Regions from separate parts of the Shewanella cyperi genome, predicted to be linked through region 2. Evidence: predicted binding sites of a transcription regulator. Region 2 holds the regulator's gene; each other region holds the start of a gene.
What was found. The regulator FliA, encoded in region 2, starts transcription of late flagellar genes. The targets are predictions, from matches to a motif close to CTAAAGNTNNNNNNNNNNNNGCCGATA.
Positions count from the first base shown of each region.

Region 1: JYB84_RS07340 (flagellar protein MotY) is a predicted target of FliA. The motif match lies at 1,382-1,408, and genes of this name have one in related genera.
Region 3: JYB84_RS14675 (DUF5610 domain-containing protein) is a predicted target of FliA. The motif match lies at 2,134-2,160, and genes of this name have one in related genera.

Region 1 covers NZ_CP071501.1:1,724,569-1,728,794, forward strand. The annotation lists gene JYB84_RS07330 (peroxiredoxin) at 1-551, shown strand, start outside; gene rnt (ribonuclease T) at 608-1,300, opposite strand; gene JYB84_RS07340 (flagellar protein MotY) at 1,443-2,312, shown strand; gene ybgC (tol-pal system-associated acyl-CoA thioesterase) at 3,022-3,423, shown strand; gene tolQ (protein TolQ) at 3,413-4,102, shown strand; gene tolR (protein TolR) at 4,099-4,226, shown strand, end outside.
Region 2 covers NZ_CP071501.1:2,676,687-2,680,912, forward strand. The annotation lists gene JYB84_RS11610 (chemotaxis protein CheA) at 1-673, opposite strand, end outside; gene JYB84_RS11615 (protein phosphatase CheZ) at 690-1,427, opposite strand; gene cheY (chemotaxis response regulator CheY) at 1,441-1,824, opposite strand; gene JYB84_RS11625 (RNA polymerase sigma factor FliA) at 1,868-2,587, opposite strand; gene JYB84_RS11630 (MinD/ParA family protein) at 2,580-3,461, opposite strand; gene flhF (flagellar biosynthesis protein FlhF) at 3,466-4,226, opposite strand, start outside.
Region 3 covers NZ_CP071501.1:3,324,712-3,328,937, forward strand. The annotation lists gene JYB84_RS14665 (glutathione S-transferase) at 16-600, opposite strand; gene JYB84_RS14670 (ferredoxin--NADP reductase) at 620-1,363, opposite strand; gene JYB84_RS14675 (DUF5610 domain-containing protein) at 1,470-2,096, opposite strand; gene JYB84_RS14680 (SixA phosphatase family protein) at 2,228-2,758, shown strand; gene JYB84_RS14685 (FMN-binding glutamate synthase family protein) at 2,760-4,226, shown strand, end outside.

The DNA.
Region 1 (4,226 bases), 950 kb from region 2:
GTTCCGGCGAAATCGTTGACAGCTTTAACCTGACTGCAGCCATCAAGGGCAAGCCTGCCGTAGTCTTTTTCTATCCTCTGGACTTCACCTTCGTGTGCCCATCTGAGCTGATCGCCTTTGATCACCGCATGGATGAGTTCAAGAAGCGCGGTGTGGAAGTGATCGGTGTATCCATCGACTCTCAATTCACCCATAACGCCTGGCGTAACACCCCGGTAGAAAAGGGCGGTATCGGCCAGGTGCAATACACCCTGGTTGCCGATGTTAAGCACGACATCTGCAAAGCTTACGATGTTGAGCATCCAGAAGCCGGTGTGGCCTTCCGCGGTTCTTTCCTGATCGACAAGAACGGCATGGTACGTCACCAGGTAGTGAACGATCTGCCACTGGGTCGTAACGTTGACGAAATGCTGCGTATGGTTGACGCGCTGCAGTTCCATGAAGAGCACGGCGAAGTGTGCCCAGCCGGTTGGGTAAAAGGCAAGAAAGGCATGAGCGCCAGCCCAGATGGCGTTGCGGCTTACCTGGCCGAGAATGCTGAAGAGCTGTAATAGCCCGTCGAGCATAAAAAAAGCCGCCCAATGGGCGGCTTTTTTTATGTCTTCTATCAAGTGTCGCTGCTGTCTTCGTCTTCGGCACTCTCGTCGGTATTGTCGTCGACGAGCGGAGCAGCCAGAGGCCAGCCGCCCAGCGCCTTCCAGCGGTTCACTATATAGCAGAACAGCTCGGCGGTGCGCTCGGTATCGTACAGGGCGCTGTGGGCCTCGCGGTTATCGAACGGAATGCCCGCCATCTGGCAGGCCCTGGCCAGCACTGTGTGCCCCAGGGCCAGGCCCGACAGGCAGGCGGTATCGAAAGTGGCAAAGGGATGAAACGGCGAGCGCTTGATGTCGTTGCGTTCTATGGCCTTACTGACAAAACCATGATCGAAAGCGGCGTTGTGGGCCACGATAATGGATCGATGGCAATCTGCGGCCTTCTGGGCTTTTTTGACCGTCTTGAAGATTTCCAGCAGGGCTTCTTTCTCGCTGACGGCGCCACGCAATGGATTGGTGGGATCTATGCCGTTAAAGGCCAGGGCCGCGGGCTCCAGGTTGGCACCTTCGAAGGGTTCGATATGGAAGTGCAGGGTGTGATCCAGCACCAGGTTACCTTCGGCATCCATTTTCAGCAGGGTGACGGCAATTTCCAGCAAGGCGTCGGTCTGGGCGTTGAAACCCGCGGTTTCCACGTCTATGACAACCGGGAAATAGCCCCGGAAGCGGTACTTGAGCAGGTTGGCCTTGTTAGCGTCGGTCATCGGAAATCCAGGGAAATGAACAAGGGCGCTATTATGCTAAATGCCATCGGGCCTGTCATGTCCGATTGCTGTAAAACTGAGCTAAAGAACCCAAGTAAATGGCCGATACCACAGAAGTAACCCGGAATGGATGAGAATGGCTATGTGGCGAAAACTTCTTTTGTTGTCTTCTTTGCTGATGCCCGCCATGGCAAGCGCGGAATTACGCCACTATGTGGCTAACCTGGATGAATCCCAATGGCGTCTGAGTGCTGCCAGCCCCATCATGTGCCGCCTGGAACATGATATTCCGGCCTATGGCAAGGCGGTGTTCACCAGTCAGGCCAGCAAGGAGCTGAACCTGGCCTTCAGCCTCGATATGTGGTCCAAACCCGATGCCGCCACCAAGGCCACCTTGATGAGCAGGGCACCGGCCTGGCGTCCCGGGGTGAATTCCCACCCCATTACCGAGCTAAGGTACCAGAAGTACTTCAGTGGCGAGGTGCCAAAGAAGGCGGCCTGGTCGATGCTGACCGAACTGGAGCGGGGCATGGAACCCACCTTTTATTATGCCGATTGGTACAATAACGAAAGCAAGGTGGCGGTGGGCCTGTCTTCCGCCAACTTCAAGCGCAAGTACAATGAATTCAAGGCGTGTCTGGCAAACCTCTTGCCCTACAGCTTTGAAGACATTTCCTTTACCGTGCTCAACTTCGAGTCCGGTGGCAGCGAACTGAGTCGCTTTTCCAAACAGCAACTGTCACGTATTCAGGAATACCTGAGTTATGACCCCGAAGTGCAACTGGTGCTGATTGATGCCTACACCGACAGCTACGGTGGTCGCACGGTCAACAAGAAGGTCAGTGATCAGCGGGCCGACAGTATCAAGAGCTATTTCCTGGAAAAAGGCATTCCCGATGACAGGATCATGACCATGGGCCACGGCGAAAGCCGTCACGTGGCATCCAACGACTCGGTGGATGAGCGGGCCCGTAACCGCCGCGTTGTCATCCGCATCAGTAAGCCCATGTAATACAGAGATAAATTTAAAAAGCACCGCCATTGAGCGGTGCTTTTTTTTTTGAGTGCAGTGTCTGTCCCGGAGGATAAGGTCGGGTGGCAAAGGTTGTGACGACAGTGAAAATCGACAGATAAAAAAATGCCCGCTTGGTTTCAAGCGGGCAGCAAAAATAATGCATTGCAATCAACAAATTGAAGGAAGGAAGTCAAGCATAAGAACCAGGGATAGAACCGACGTCATGGACACCGGTTCAGGTGTTCTTGTTTTCAATACCCGTTGGGTGGGCACTTCCTGAAAACGCGCTCATTTTAGCCTTGACCATCTTATCGGACAAACTAGAAAAATTGCCTTAATCCATTAGTAAAACTAATCAGATAAACTGGCTAATGGCTCATTGCGCCTAGTTGTTCGGCATGTTGTGGTGTTTTACTCAGTTATTCGGCATAAAAAATCATATCTTGAATGGCGCCGTTCCTAAAACGGGCGTTTGCCTTTTTTATGTGCTGTTCTGTCCGAGAGCCGGCTTAAGGTGGCCTTTTACCTGGGGAGAAGGCCGATGACCCCGAGCCCATCTGCATAATTCAATATGACTGGCAAGGGGGCGCAGGCCATTTTGCTGCTTTTATTTCTTTGCATGGGGGGCTGTACCTGCCATTCACAATCTGGCGGCGGATCGGTATAGTAGGGCTCAATTTTGTATGTCCGGAAAATGGTTTTGCCCGTGTTTAACTGGCCAATTTCAGTCTATTACGAAGATACAGACGCAGGTGGCGTGGTGTATCACTCCAATTATCTCAATTTTTTTGAACGGGCCCGCACCGAATGGCTGAGATCCCTGGGGATCAGTCAAACCGCGTTATTGCAGGATGACATTGCCTTTGTGGTACGGCGTGCGGAGCTGGATTTTCGTAAGGCCGCGAAATTTGAGCAGAACCTTATGGTGCAAACCAGGGTCATAGAGTTGAAAAAGGCGTCGCTGGTGTTTCATCAGCGACTGGTTGATGGTGATGATGTTTGTTACTGCGAAGGCACCATTTTGGTGGCCTGCGTGGCCTTATCGAAAATGCGTCCCCATGCCATTCCCCCATTCATAGCGCAGGAGTTTACCCAAGGTGCAAGCTGATATTTCTTTTATAGGGTTGTTTCTTCAGGCCAGTGTGCTGGTTAAATTGGTGATGCTGGCCTTGCTCGGCTTATCCGTGATGTCCTGGGCCGTCATATTGCAGCGCCGTGCGCTGCTGAGCTCCGCCCGAGCCAAGTCACTCAAGTTTGAAGACAAGTTCTGGTCCGGTGTTGACCTCAACCGTCTGTATCAGGAACTGTCGGCCCGTACCGAGCACAACTCGGGTATGGAAGCCATGTTTGTGGCCGGTTTCAAGGAGTATTCGCGCCTGTCTCGTCTGAGCGGCAAGGTGCCCGGCGCCGTGATGGACGGCAGCTACCGTGCCATGCGTGTGACCCTGTCCCGTGAGCTGGAAAAGCTGGAAACCCATTTGCCCTTGTTGGCGACCATAGGTTCCACCAGTCCCTATATCGGCCTGTTCGGCACAGTGTGGGGGATCATGAACTCCTTTATCGCCCTGGGTGCGGTGGAAAACGCCACCCTGGCCATGGTGGCACCCGGTATCGCGGAGGCTTTGATTGCTACCGCCATGGGTCTGTTTGCTGCTATTCCTGCGGTTATTGCCTATAACCGCTTCTCGACCCAGGTGGAGAAAATTGAGGGCAGCTACGCCAACTTTATGGAAGAGTTTTCCAGCATTTTGCACCGTCAGGCCTACAGCGAGAAGGAATCGGCATGATGCAGGGCTACCAGCGCAAGCGGCGCCGCCCCGTGGCCGAGATTAACGTGGTGCCTTACATAGACGTGATGTTGGTGTTGCTGATCATCTTTATGGTGACAGCCCCCATAGTCACCCAGGGCGT
Region 2 (4,226 bases):
TAATATCGTCACCTGACGGTGCTGAAGTGGGTTTCGCGGCGGCAGCTTTGCCTGCTACATCCTGTGGGACGCCAGTCTTGACGCCGGGTCCCTTGCCTGAACCGTGGAGTGCATCAAGCAAGGCCTCAAATTCAGCCTCGTTAATTTCATCAATGCTGGATTCGCCGCCACTGGTGTTTTTGGAAGCAGGCGCAGCCACTACGGGTTCAGGAATGGGTTCTGGTTCAGGTTCAGGCTCTGGTTCAGGCGCGGGTGCAGCCGCACCACCTTCGGAGGGAAGCGGCGCCCCTGAAGACAGGAGTTTAAGCTTGGCCAGCAACTCAGGAGAGGCAGGGTCTTGCTCCTGACCGGCCTGGGTTTGAGCAAACATGGTATTAATGGCATCGACCGCCTGGAGAATAATATCCATCAATTCGGCGGTGACATGACGCTTGCCGGTACGCAGCAGGTCAAAGGTGTTTTCCGATTCGTGGCAGACGTCAACCATGGGAGCCAATCCCAGGAAGCCCGCCCCCCCTTTCACTGTGTGGAAACCACGGAAAATCGCGTTAAGCAGATCCGTGTCACCGGGGTTATTTTCCAGCGCTACCAATTGTTCCTGCAGCAGCTCTAAAATTTCACCGGCTTCGATCAAAAAGTCCTGCAGGATCTCTTCATCTACGTCAAATGCCATTAAACTGACTCCTTAATCAGAAACCCAGGCTTGAAAGTAAGTCGTCGACTTCATCCTGGCCCGTTACCACATCCTGACGCGCCTCCGCGTTCATGATGGGGCCTTCGGCTTCTATGCTGCTTTTTGGGGGCTCGGTGGTTTCCTGGGGAGTATGTTCACCAAACACGGTCAACATGGAGACCAGACTGCTCTCCACCTCCCGAACCAACTCTATTACCCGACGGATCATTTGCCCGGTAAGATCCTGGAAATCCTGCGCCATCAGAATCTGATTCAAGAGTTCTCGCAGGCGGTTTGAATCGTTCTCGCTGCGGACCATCAACTGCTGTACATCGTGACAAAGCGCTTTGAATTCATTCAACTCTATATCACGGCGCATCAGTCTGTCCCATGCAGGAGTCACAGTCTGAATATTGTTTATCAATGCATCGGCCAGCGGCAGACATTCTTCAACGGCGTCCATGGTCTTATTGGCCGCCTGTTCCGTCATATCGATAACGTAATTGAGTCTTTCCTTGGCATCCGGAATTTCGGTATTGGCCAACTCCAACAATCTGTTATCAACCTGAAAGTCCATCAAGGCACTGTGAAGCTGGCGGGTGAGTTTTCCGACTTCATCAAACAACTCACGCTGCAACGGCATGGCAAAATCACGGAACAGCGCATCGGCCTGATCCTGCTCACCGGCGGACAAGAGTTCGACAAGCATTTGCGCCTGTTCGAGACTGATGAGCCCTGAAGTGTTTAGCTGCATAGCCCGTCCTTGCTTAACTGAGGCGCTCGAATATCTTGTCCAGCTTTTCTTTCAGGGTGGCAGCGGTAAATGGCTTAACTACATAGCCGTTTACCCCGGCCTGTGCCGCGGCAATGATCTGCTCTCGCTTGGCTTCGGCAGTTACCATCAACACTGGGATATTCTTCAGGTTTTCGTCGGCGCGAATGGCCTTCAGCAGGTCAATACCCTGCATGCCGGGCATGTTCCAATCCGTGACCACGAAGTCAAAATCGCCTTTTTGCAGCATGGGCAACGCTGTGGAGCCATCATCTGCCTCCTGGGTATTGTTGAACCCCAGGTCTCGCAACAAGTTCTTGATGATACGCCTCATCGTCGAAAAATCGTCAACAATGAGAATCTTCATATTCTTGTCCAAGGTTTCCTCCGGTGAGCTGACACTCTAAATGCTCAATTAGTAATTATACGTGTGTCCAATGCTTGAGTTTGCCCTTGAGTCGCAGCATAGCTTGGCTGTGTATTTGACTCACCCTGGACTCACTGACATCAAGAATGGCACCAATTTCTTTTAAGTTCAGCGCTTCATCATAATAAAGCGATAATACCAATGCATCTCTCTCTGGCAATTGTTTGATGGCCTCGACCAAAGCACCATGAAATTGGCTGTCGGCCAAAGAATCAAAGATGCCATCAGACTGCTCACCCTCTGGAACCAATACGTCCTGAGAGATGCCTAAATCTTCTATCCCTATGATTTTACCTACAGAAACATCGCTCAAGATATGATGGTACTCATCCAGCGTCATATCAAGTCTTTCTGCGATTTCTGTGTCCCGTGCATCACGGCCGAGTTCCTGCTCCAACTCATCTATGACCTGGGCGACCCGCCGCTGATTGCGATGCACCGAGCGGGGAACCCAGTCGCCACGACGGATTTCATCCAACATGGCGCCGCGGATCCTTATCCCGGCAAATGTTTCAAACTTGGCACCCTTGCTGCCGTCAAACTTAGTCGACGCCTCAAGCAGGCCTATCATGCCTGCCTGCAGCAAATCATCCAACTGTACGGAAGCCGGCAACCGGGCCAACATGTGGTGCGCGATTCTTTTAACCAGCGGTGCGTACTGTTCAACGATGGATGTTTTATTATCCAAAGCGGTATACGCCGCGGCTTTATTCACTCGATCTATCCTCTTGGTACTCAGGACGCTGCACCAAACGTTCAACAAAGAACTCCAGGTGACCACCCGGTTGTTGCGGAATAGGCCAACTCATAACCTTATTCGCCAGACCATGGTAGGCAATGGCCGCCGGTGATTTCGGATAAGCCTCAACAATCAGCTTTTGCTTGCGCACTGACTTTCGCAGGTTTTCATCGAAGGGGATAGTCGCCACCAGCTCCAGCGCCACGTCCAGGAACCTGTCGGTGACCTTACTCAGCTTGGCAAACAGTTCCATACCTTCACGCAGACTACGGACCATGTTGGCCACTATCTTGAATCTGAATACTCCGTGCTCACGGCTGAGGATCTTAATCAGGGCATATGCATCTGTGATGGACGTGGGTTCATCACACACCACCACCAGCACATCCTGAGCGGCGCGGGAAAAACTCAGCACCATGTCGGAGATACCGGCGGCGGTATCCACAATCAGCACATCAAACTGGGTGCGCATTTCGCTGAAAGCGCGAATGAGACCGGCGTGCTGCGCCGGGGTCAGCTCCACCATGGCCTGGGCGCCCGAGGTCGCCGGGATAATACCAATGCCCTTGGGTCCCCGGAGAATGATGTCATCGAGCTCCGCCTCGCCGGACAGCACATGGGACAGGTTCTTTTCGGCCCTCAGGCCCAACATGACATCCACGTTGGCCAGACCCAGGTCGGCATCCAGTACCAACACCCGCTTGCCCTTCTCGGCAAGCGCAACCGCCGTATTGATGGAAACGCTGGTCTTACCGACCCCGCCCTTGCCACCGCTGACGGCGATTACTTTGACTTTTTCGTTATATGGTTGATTCATCATACGTAAACCGCTTGCTTGATCCCGGGTCATAGCTTTACTCAAATGCATAGGTCGGTTGTTCTGCCCATTTCTTTTCTTTCACGGGTCTGTGTTCATTGTCATTCATGGCTGCCAGCGCTTGTTTGGCCAGCGCCAGGGTATCAGCCACTTGCATATCTTCAGGAACCCTTTGACCATCAGTCACATAACTCAACTGCAATCCGCTTTGGATCAGCACACTCAGGGCGCCTGCCAAAGAACAGGCTTCATCCAACTTGGTCAACACAGCCCCGGAAAGGGGGATCCTTTTGAAGTGTTCCACTGCATCCTGCAACACCCGCCGTTGTGATGTCGCTGACAATACCAGATAACTGCGGATCGGCAAGGCTCGGTTAGCGGTCAAGTTATCCAGTTGTTCCACCAGACGCATGTCCCTTTGCCCCATTCCTGCCGTATCTATCAATACTAGCTTGCGATTCCTGAACTGATAAAGTATTTGTTCCAACTCATTGAGATCATGAGCTTGCTTTACCGGACAGCCCATTATTTTGCCATAAGTTGCCAATTGCTCAAAGGCTCCAATGCGATAATGATCCGTGGTAATGAGCGCAACTTGATCTGGGCCATGTTGTGCAGCGAATCGCGCCGCCAATTTGGCGATGGAAGTGGTCTTGCCGACACCGGTCGGACCGACAAAAGCCACCACGCCACCGCGACGCACTATGTCATCGCCCTGGTTGTCCAACATGTTGGCCAGACTCTGGGGCAAGGCTCTTACCAGCTCCACAGGTGAGTAATGCTCGGACAGAGCTGCCA
Region 3 (4,226 bases), 650 kb from region 2:
TGATGGAGGACGGTCTTACTTGGGCTTGGTCAGCTCGAAAATGTTCTGGTTGCGCACCTCGCCAAACCAAAGCGACACCGCCGGTGCCACCTTGCGCCAATCCAGGTTGGGATGACGGAAATCCAGATAGTCCAGCAAACACACCAGGGCTATGGTCCGGGCATTGATCTCGGCACCGGCGCCCAAGCCCAGGCGCTCCAGCTCCTTCATGCCCCGCAGCAGGGCCTGCTCAAAGCGGGCGGTCCAGAAGGGGGAGCGTACCCCTTCATCCTCACGCATCTGTTCCTGTCTGAGCTTGACCGCGCTGTCGATGAGCCCCTTTAGCAGGGAAAACTGGCACTGCGCCTGCCAGTCGCTGCCAAACAGTTTTCCCTGGCCGTAGTTGGCATCCAGATAACGGCAAATCACCTCGCTGTCATACAGGGCTGAGCCATCATTGAGAAACAAACAGGGTACCTGCCCCAGGGGATTGGCATCGATCAATTCGGGACCATTGTCAAAAGGGTTGGTGATGATCTCTTCCACATCAAGGGCCAGATGGCGGATGACGATTTTGACCATGCGGGCATAGGGTGAAGCATCAGAACAAAGCAGTTTCATGGCATTTCCTTGCTAACTATTACCAATATTTTTCCACTGTGATATTGCCGGGAGCCCGGCGTAAATTCTTGGTCAGCCCGCGCTCGAGCAGCAACTGCTGAGCCGAGGCAAGCATGTCGGGATTACCGCAAATCATGACCTGGCTATCGGTCGGCGAGAGTGCCAGAGCGGCCAATCGCTCCAGTTCACCGCTGGCCAGGGCCTCCGGAATACGGCACTGCAAGGCGCCGTCAACGGCTTCGCGGGTGACGGAGAGGATCAGGGAGAACTTATCCGGATATTTGGCTTGCAGGGCCTTGAGCTCATCAAGGTAGGCCAAATCGGCCCGGTGGCGCACACCATAAACCAGCACCAGACGTTCGAATCTGTCCCAGGGCTCGGCGGTGGCCAACATGGAAACAAAGGGGCCGATCGCCGTGCCCGTGGCTAACATCCACAGGTGTTTACCTATGTCTTTGGGCAGTTCGTTGAGGGTCATGAAACCGGCGGCGGTGGCTGTGACTTCTATCCTGTCGCCGGGTTTCAGCTCCTGCAACCTTGGGGACAGCTGGCCTTCTTCCACAGTCACGGCCAAAATTTCCAGGAAATCGCTGCCGGGAGGATTAACCAGCGAATAGGCCCTGGCGATACGCTTATCGTCGAGAACCCGACTCAGTTTAATAAATTGCCCGGCAATGAAAGGGGCGAGCGGTGCGCGAATGCGCAAGGAAAATAAGGTATCTGTCCAATCTATGCGTGAAATGACTGTGCCTTCAACCCACATATTCCCCCCAGAGCCAAGCGGATGTTTATGTCCCGGCGACGCAGGACGTCAACACCAGCATAAGCCCGTCAGGGAAGAATAAAAACCCTTTTTACTGAGGGATATATCAGGTCTGTGGTGCTTCATCCTTGTTGAAGCTGTCACGGAATGCCTGCAATCCCTGCTGTACCAGGTCATAGGTCATGTCGACACCGGCGGCTATGTCGCCCTCAAGTACCTTGAGGCCGCTGAGGATATCCCGCGCCTCTTTAAAGCCCTGATTTATGGCACCACCTATGATATCCATGAAGTTTGACAATTGATCGTCAAACGCCATCGAGCTGTTCTGTTCCTGATAGACACTGAAAAACTGGGTCGCAAAGTCCACAATGCGGCCGGCGGTTGCCTCGGGAGAGGTATCTATGCCTTCCTCTGCAACTTTCTGCAGGGCATTTTCGCCCAGGGTGGGGGCCAATTCCTCGTTGATGGCCTCAATGGCAGCCCGGTACAGCAGCGCCATGGGTTCATTGCCAGCACTGAGATTCACCTCCTGCTGGGCGGCCAGAATGGCGGAGTTCATCAACTGTTTGCTGACCTGGGCCGCACTTTTGCTGCTGGCCACCTCTGACACGGCGCCACCATGATTGCCGTCGACCTGGCTTTTATCCCTGGCAACAGTGGATACGGCAGCACCATGCTGCCCCTGCTGACCCCGTTGATTGTTGACTGATTGATTCGCTTGACGGATTTCCATGTTGACCTCCACTCGACCCTTTGCGCCCTGTCTCTATTATCGGCTAATTTTTAACCTACTTTAATCATTTCTCTAAGCAAACAAAAAGTTTATCCTCGGCTTTACGACTTTGCGGAAGAATAAGCCTGAAAATGAAGTGGATACCTCTTATCACCCTGGCCATGGCACTGTGTCAGATCAGCCCGCTCCGGGCCGAGGAAAGAATGATTTTTCTGGTGCGCCACGCCGAGAAACAACTTTCCGCCGATAAAGACCCACAGCTTTCGGATCAGGGGCAAAGACGCGCCCGGGATCTGGTCAGGCATTTGCACGGCATTCCGCTTGAAGGGCTGATTGCATCCCAATTTATCCGCACCCAGGCCACCCTGACACCTCTGAGCGAAGACAGAAAACTGCCGATTCGGGTGATACCTTTGCAACAGCCCTTGGCGACCAGCCTGGCCGATATCGCCAGCCTGGTACTCCAGGGGGAAGGCAACTGGGTGATAGCCGGCCACTCCAACACCCTTGGACCACTGATAGAAAAGCTGGGTGGACCGGCAATCGCCCCCATCAGCGAAAATGAATACGACAAACTGTTCCAGCTCACCCTGAGCCAAGAGCAAGTGGTCGGATTCAAAACAAGCCGCTATGGCGAGCCAAACGCCAAGTCAGGAGAATAAGATGCAGGAACACTGGTTGGTTTTTGGGATCGAGTTATTTTCAGCCCTGTTTCTCTTGGTGATAGGTCTGGTGGCACTGGCGCTGGTGTATATGTATCTGGCAGACAAGCTGCAGACCAGGCAAGCCATCAGGCACAACTACCCCATCATAGGACGCTTTCGGTACTTCTTTGAGAAACAAGGTGAATTCTTCAGACAATATTTCTTTGCCCAGGACAGGGAAGAGTTGCCATTCAATCGCGCCGAACGCAGCTGGGTTTACCGGGCCGCCAAAAACATCGATCGCACCATCGCCTTTGGCTCAACCCGCCCCCTCAATCTGCCGGGAACCCTGATGTTCATGAACACTGCCTTTCCCGAGCAGGGGCATAATAATCAAACTGTCCAACCCGTAACCCTGGGTCCATATTGTCGCCATCCTTACACCACGGACAGGATCTGCCATATATCCGCCATGAGTTTTGGTGCCTTGTCCCGCCCGGCCATCACGGCCCTGTCACACGGTGCCGCCCAGGCCGGTTGTTGGCTCAATACCGGGGAAGGAGGCTTAAGCCCCTACCATCTCAAGGGCGGATGCGATCTGGTATTTCAAATCGGCACCGCCAAATACGGCGTCCGCAATGCCGAAGGCCATCTGGACCATGAAAAGCTGAAAGCCGTAGCCGCACATGAACAGGTGAAGATGATAGAAATCAAGCTGAGCCAGGGGGCCAAGCCAGGTAAGGGTGGCATCTTGCCGGGGGTGAAGGTCACGCCCGAGATAGCATTAATCCGCGGCATCCCAGAAGGCCAGGACTCCATCAGCCCCAATGGTCATATTGAATTCAAGGATGTCGGCGACATTCTGGATATGGTGCACCAGGTGCGGGAGATCAGCGGCAAACCCACAGGCATAAAAGCAGTTTTGGGGGATACCCTGTGGCTGGATAGCCTCTTTGAAGAAATCGGGCGGCGCGGAGAACAAAGTGCGCCCGATTTCTTTACCCTCGACAGTGCCGACGGCGGAACGGGTGCTGCTCCACAGCCATTGATGGACTACGTCGGTTTGCCTTTGAGCGAAAGCCTGCCCATCTTGGTGGACAAACTGGTGCTTCGAGGACTGAAGGAACGCATCAAGGTTATAGCCACAGGCAAATTGATAGTACCTTCCCGGGTGGCCTGGGCCTTGGCCGTGGGTGCAGATTTTGTCGCCTCTGCCCGTGGTAACATGTTTGCCCTGGGCTGCATCCAGGCGATGCAATGCAACAAGGATACCTGCCCCACGGGCATTACCACTCATAATCCCAGACTGCAAAAAGGGTTGGATCCGAGAGACAAGTCGGTGAGGGTGGCCAATTACAACCGTTATTTACACCAGGATCTGGCTATGCTGGCCCATGCCTGCGGCGTCGCCGATGCCAGGCAGTTCACACGACATCACTTGCGAATAGTGATGGATAATGGATTGTCTATCACGCTGGACAATTAT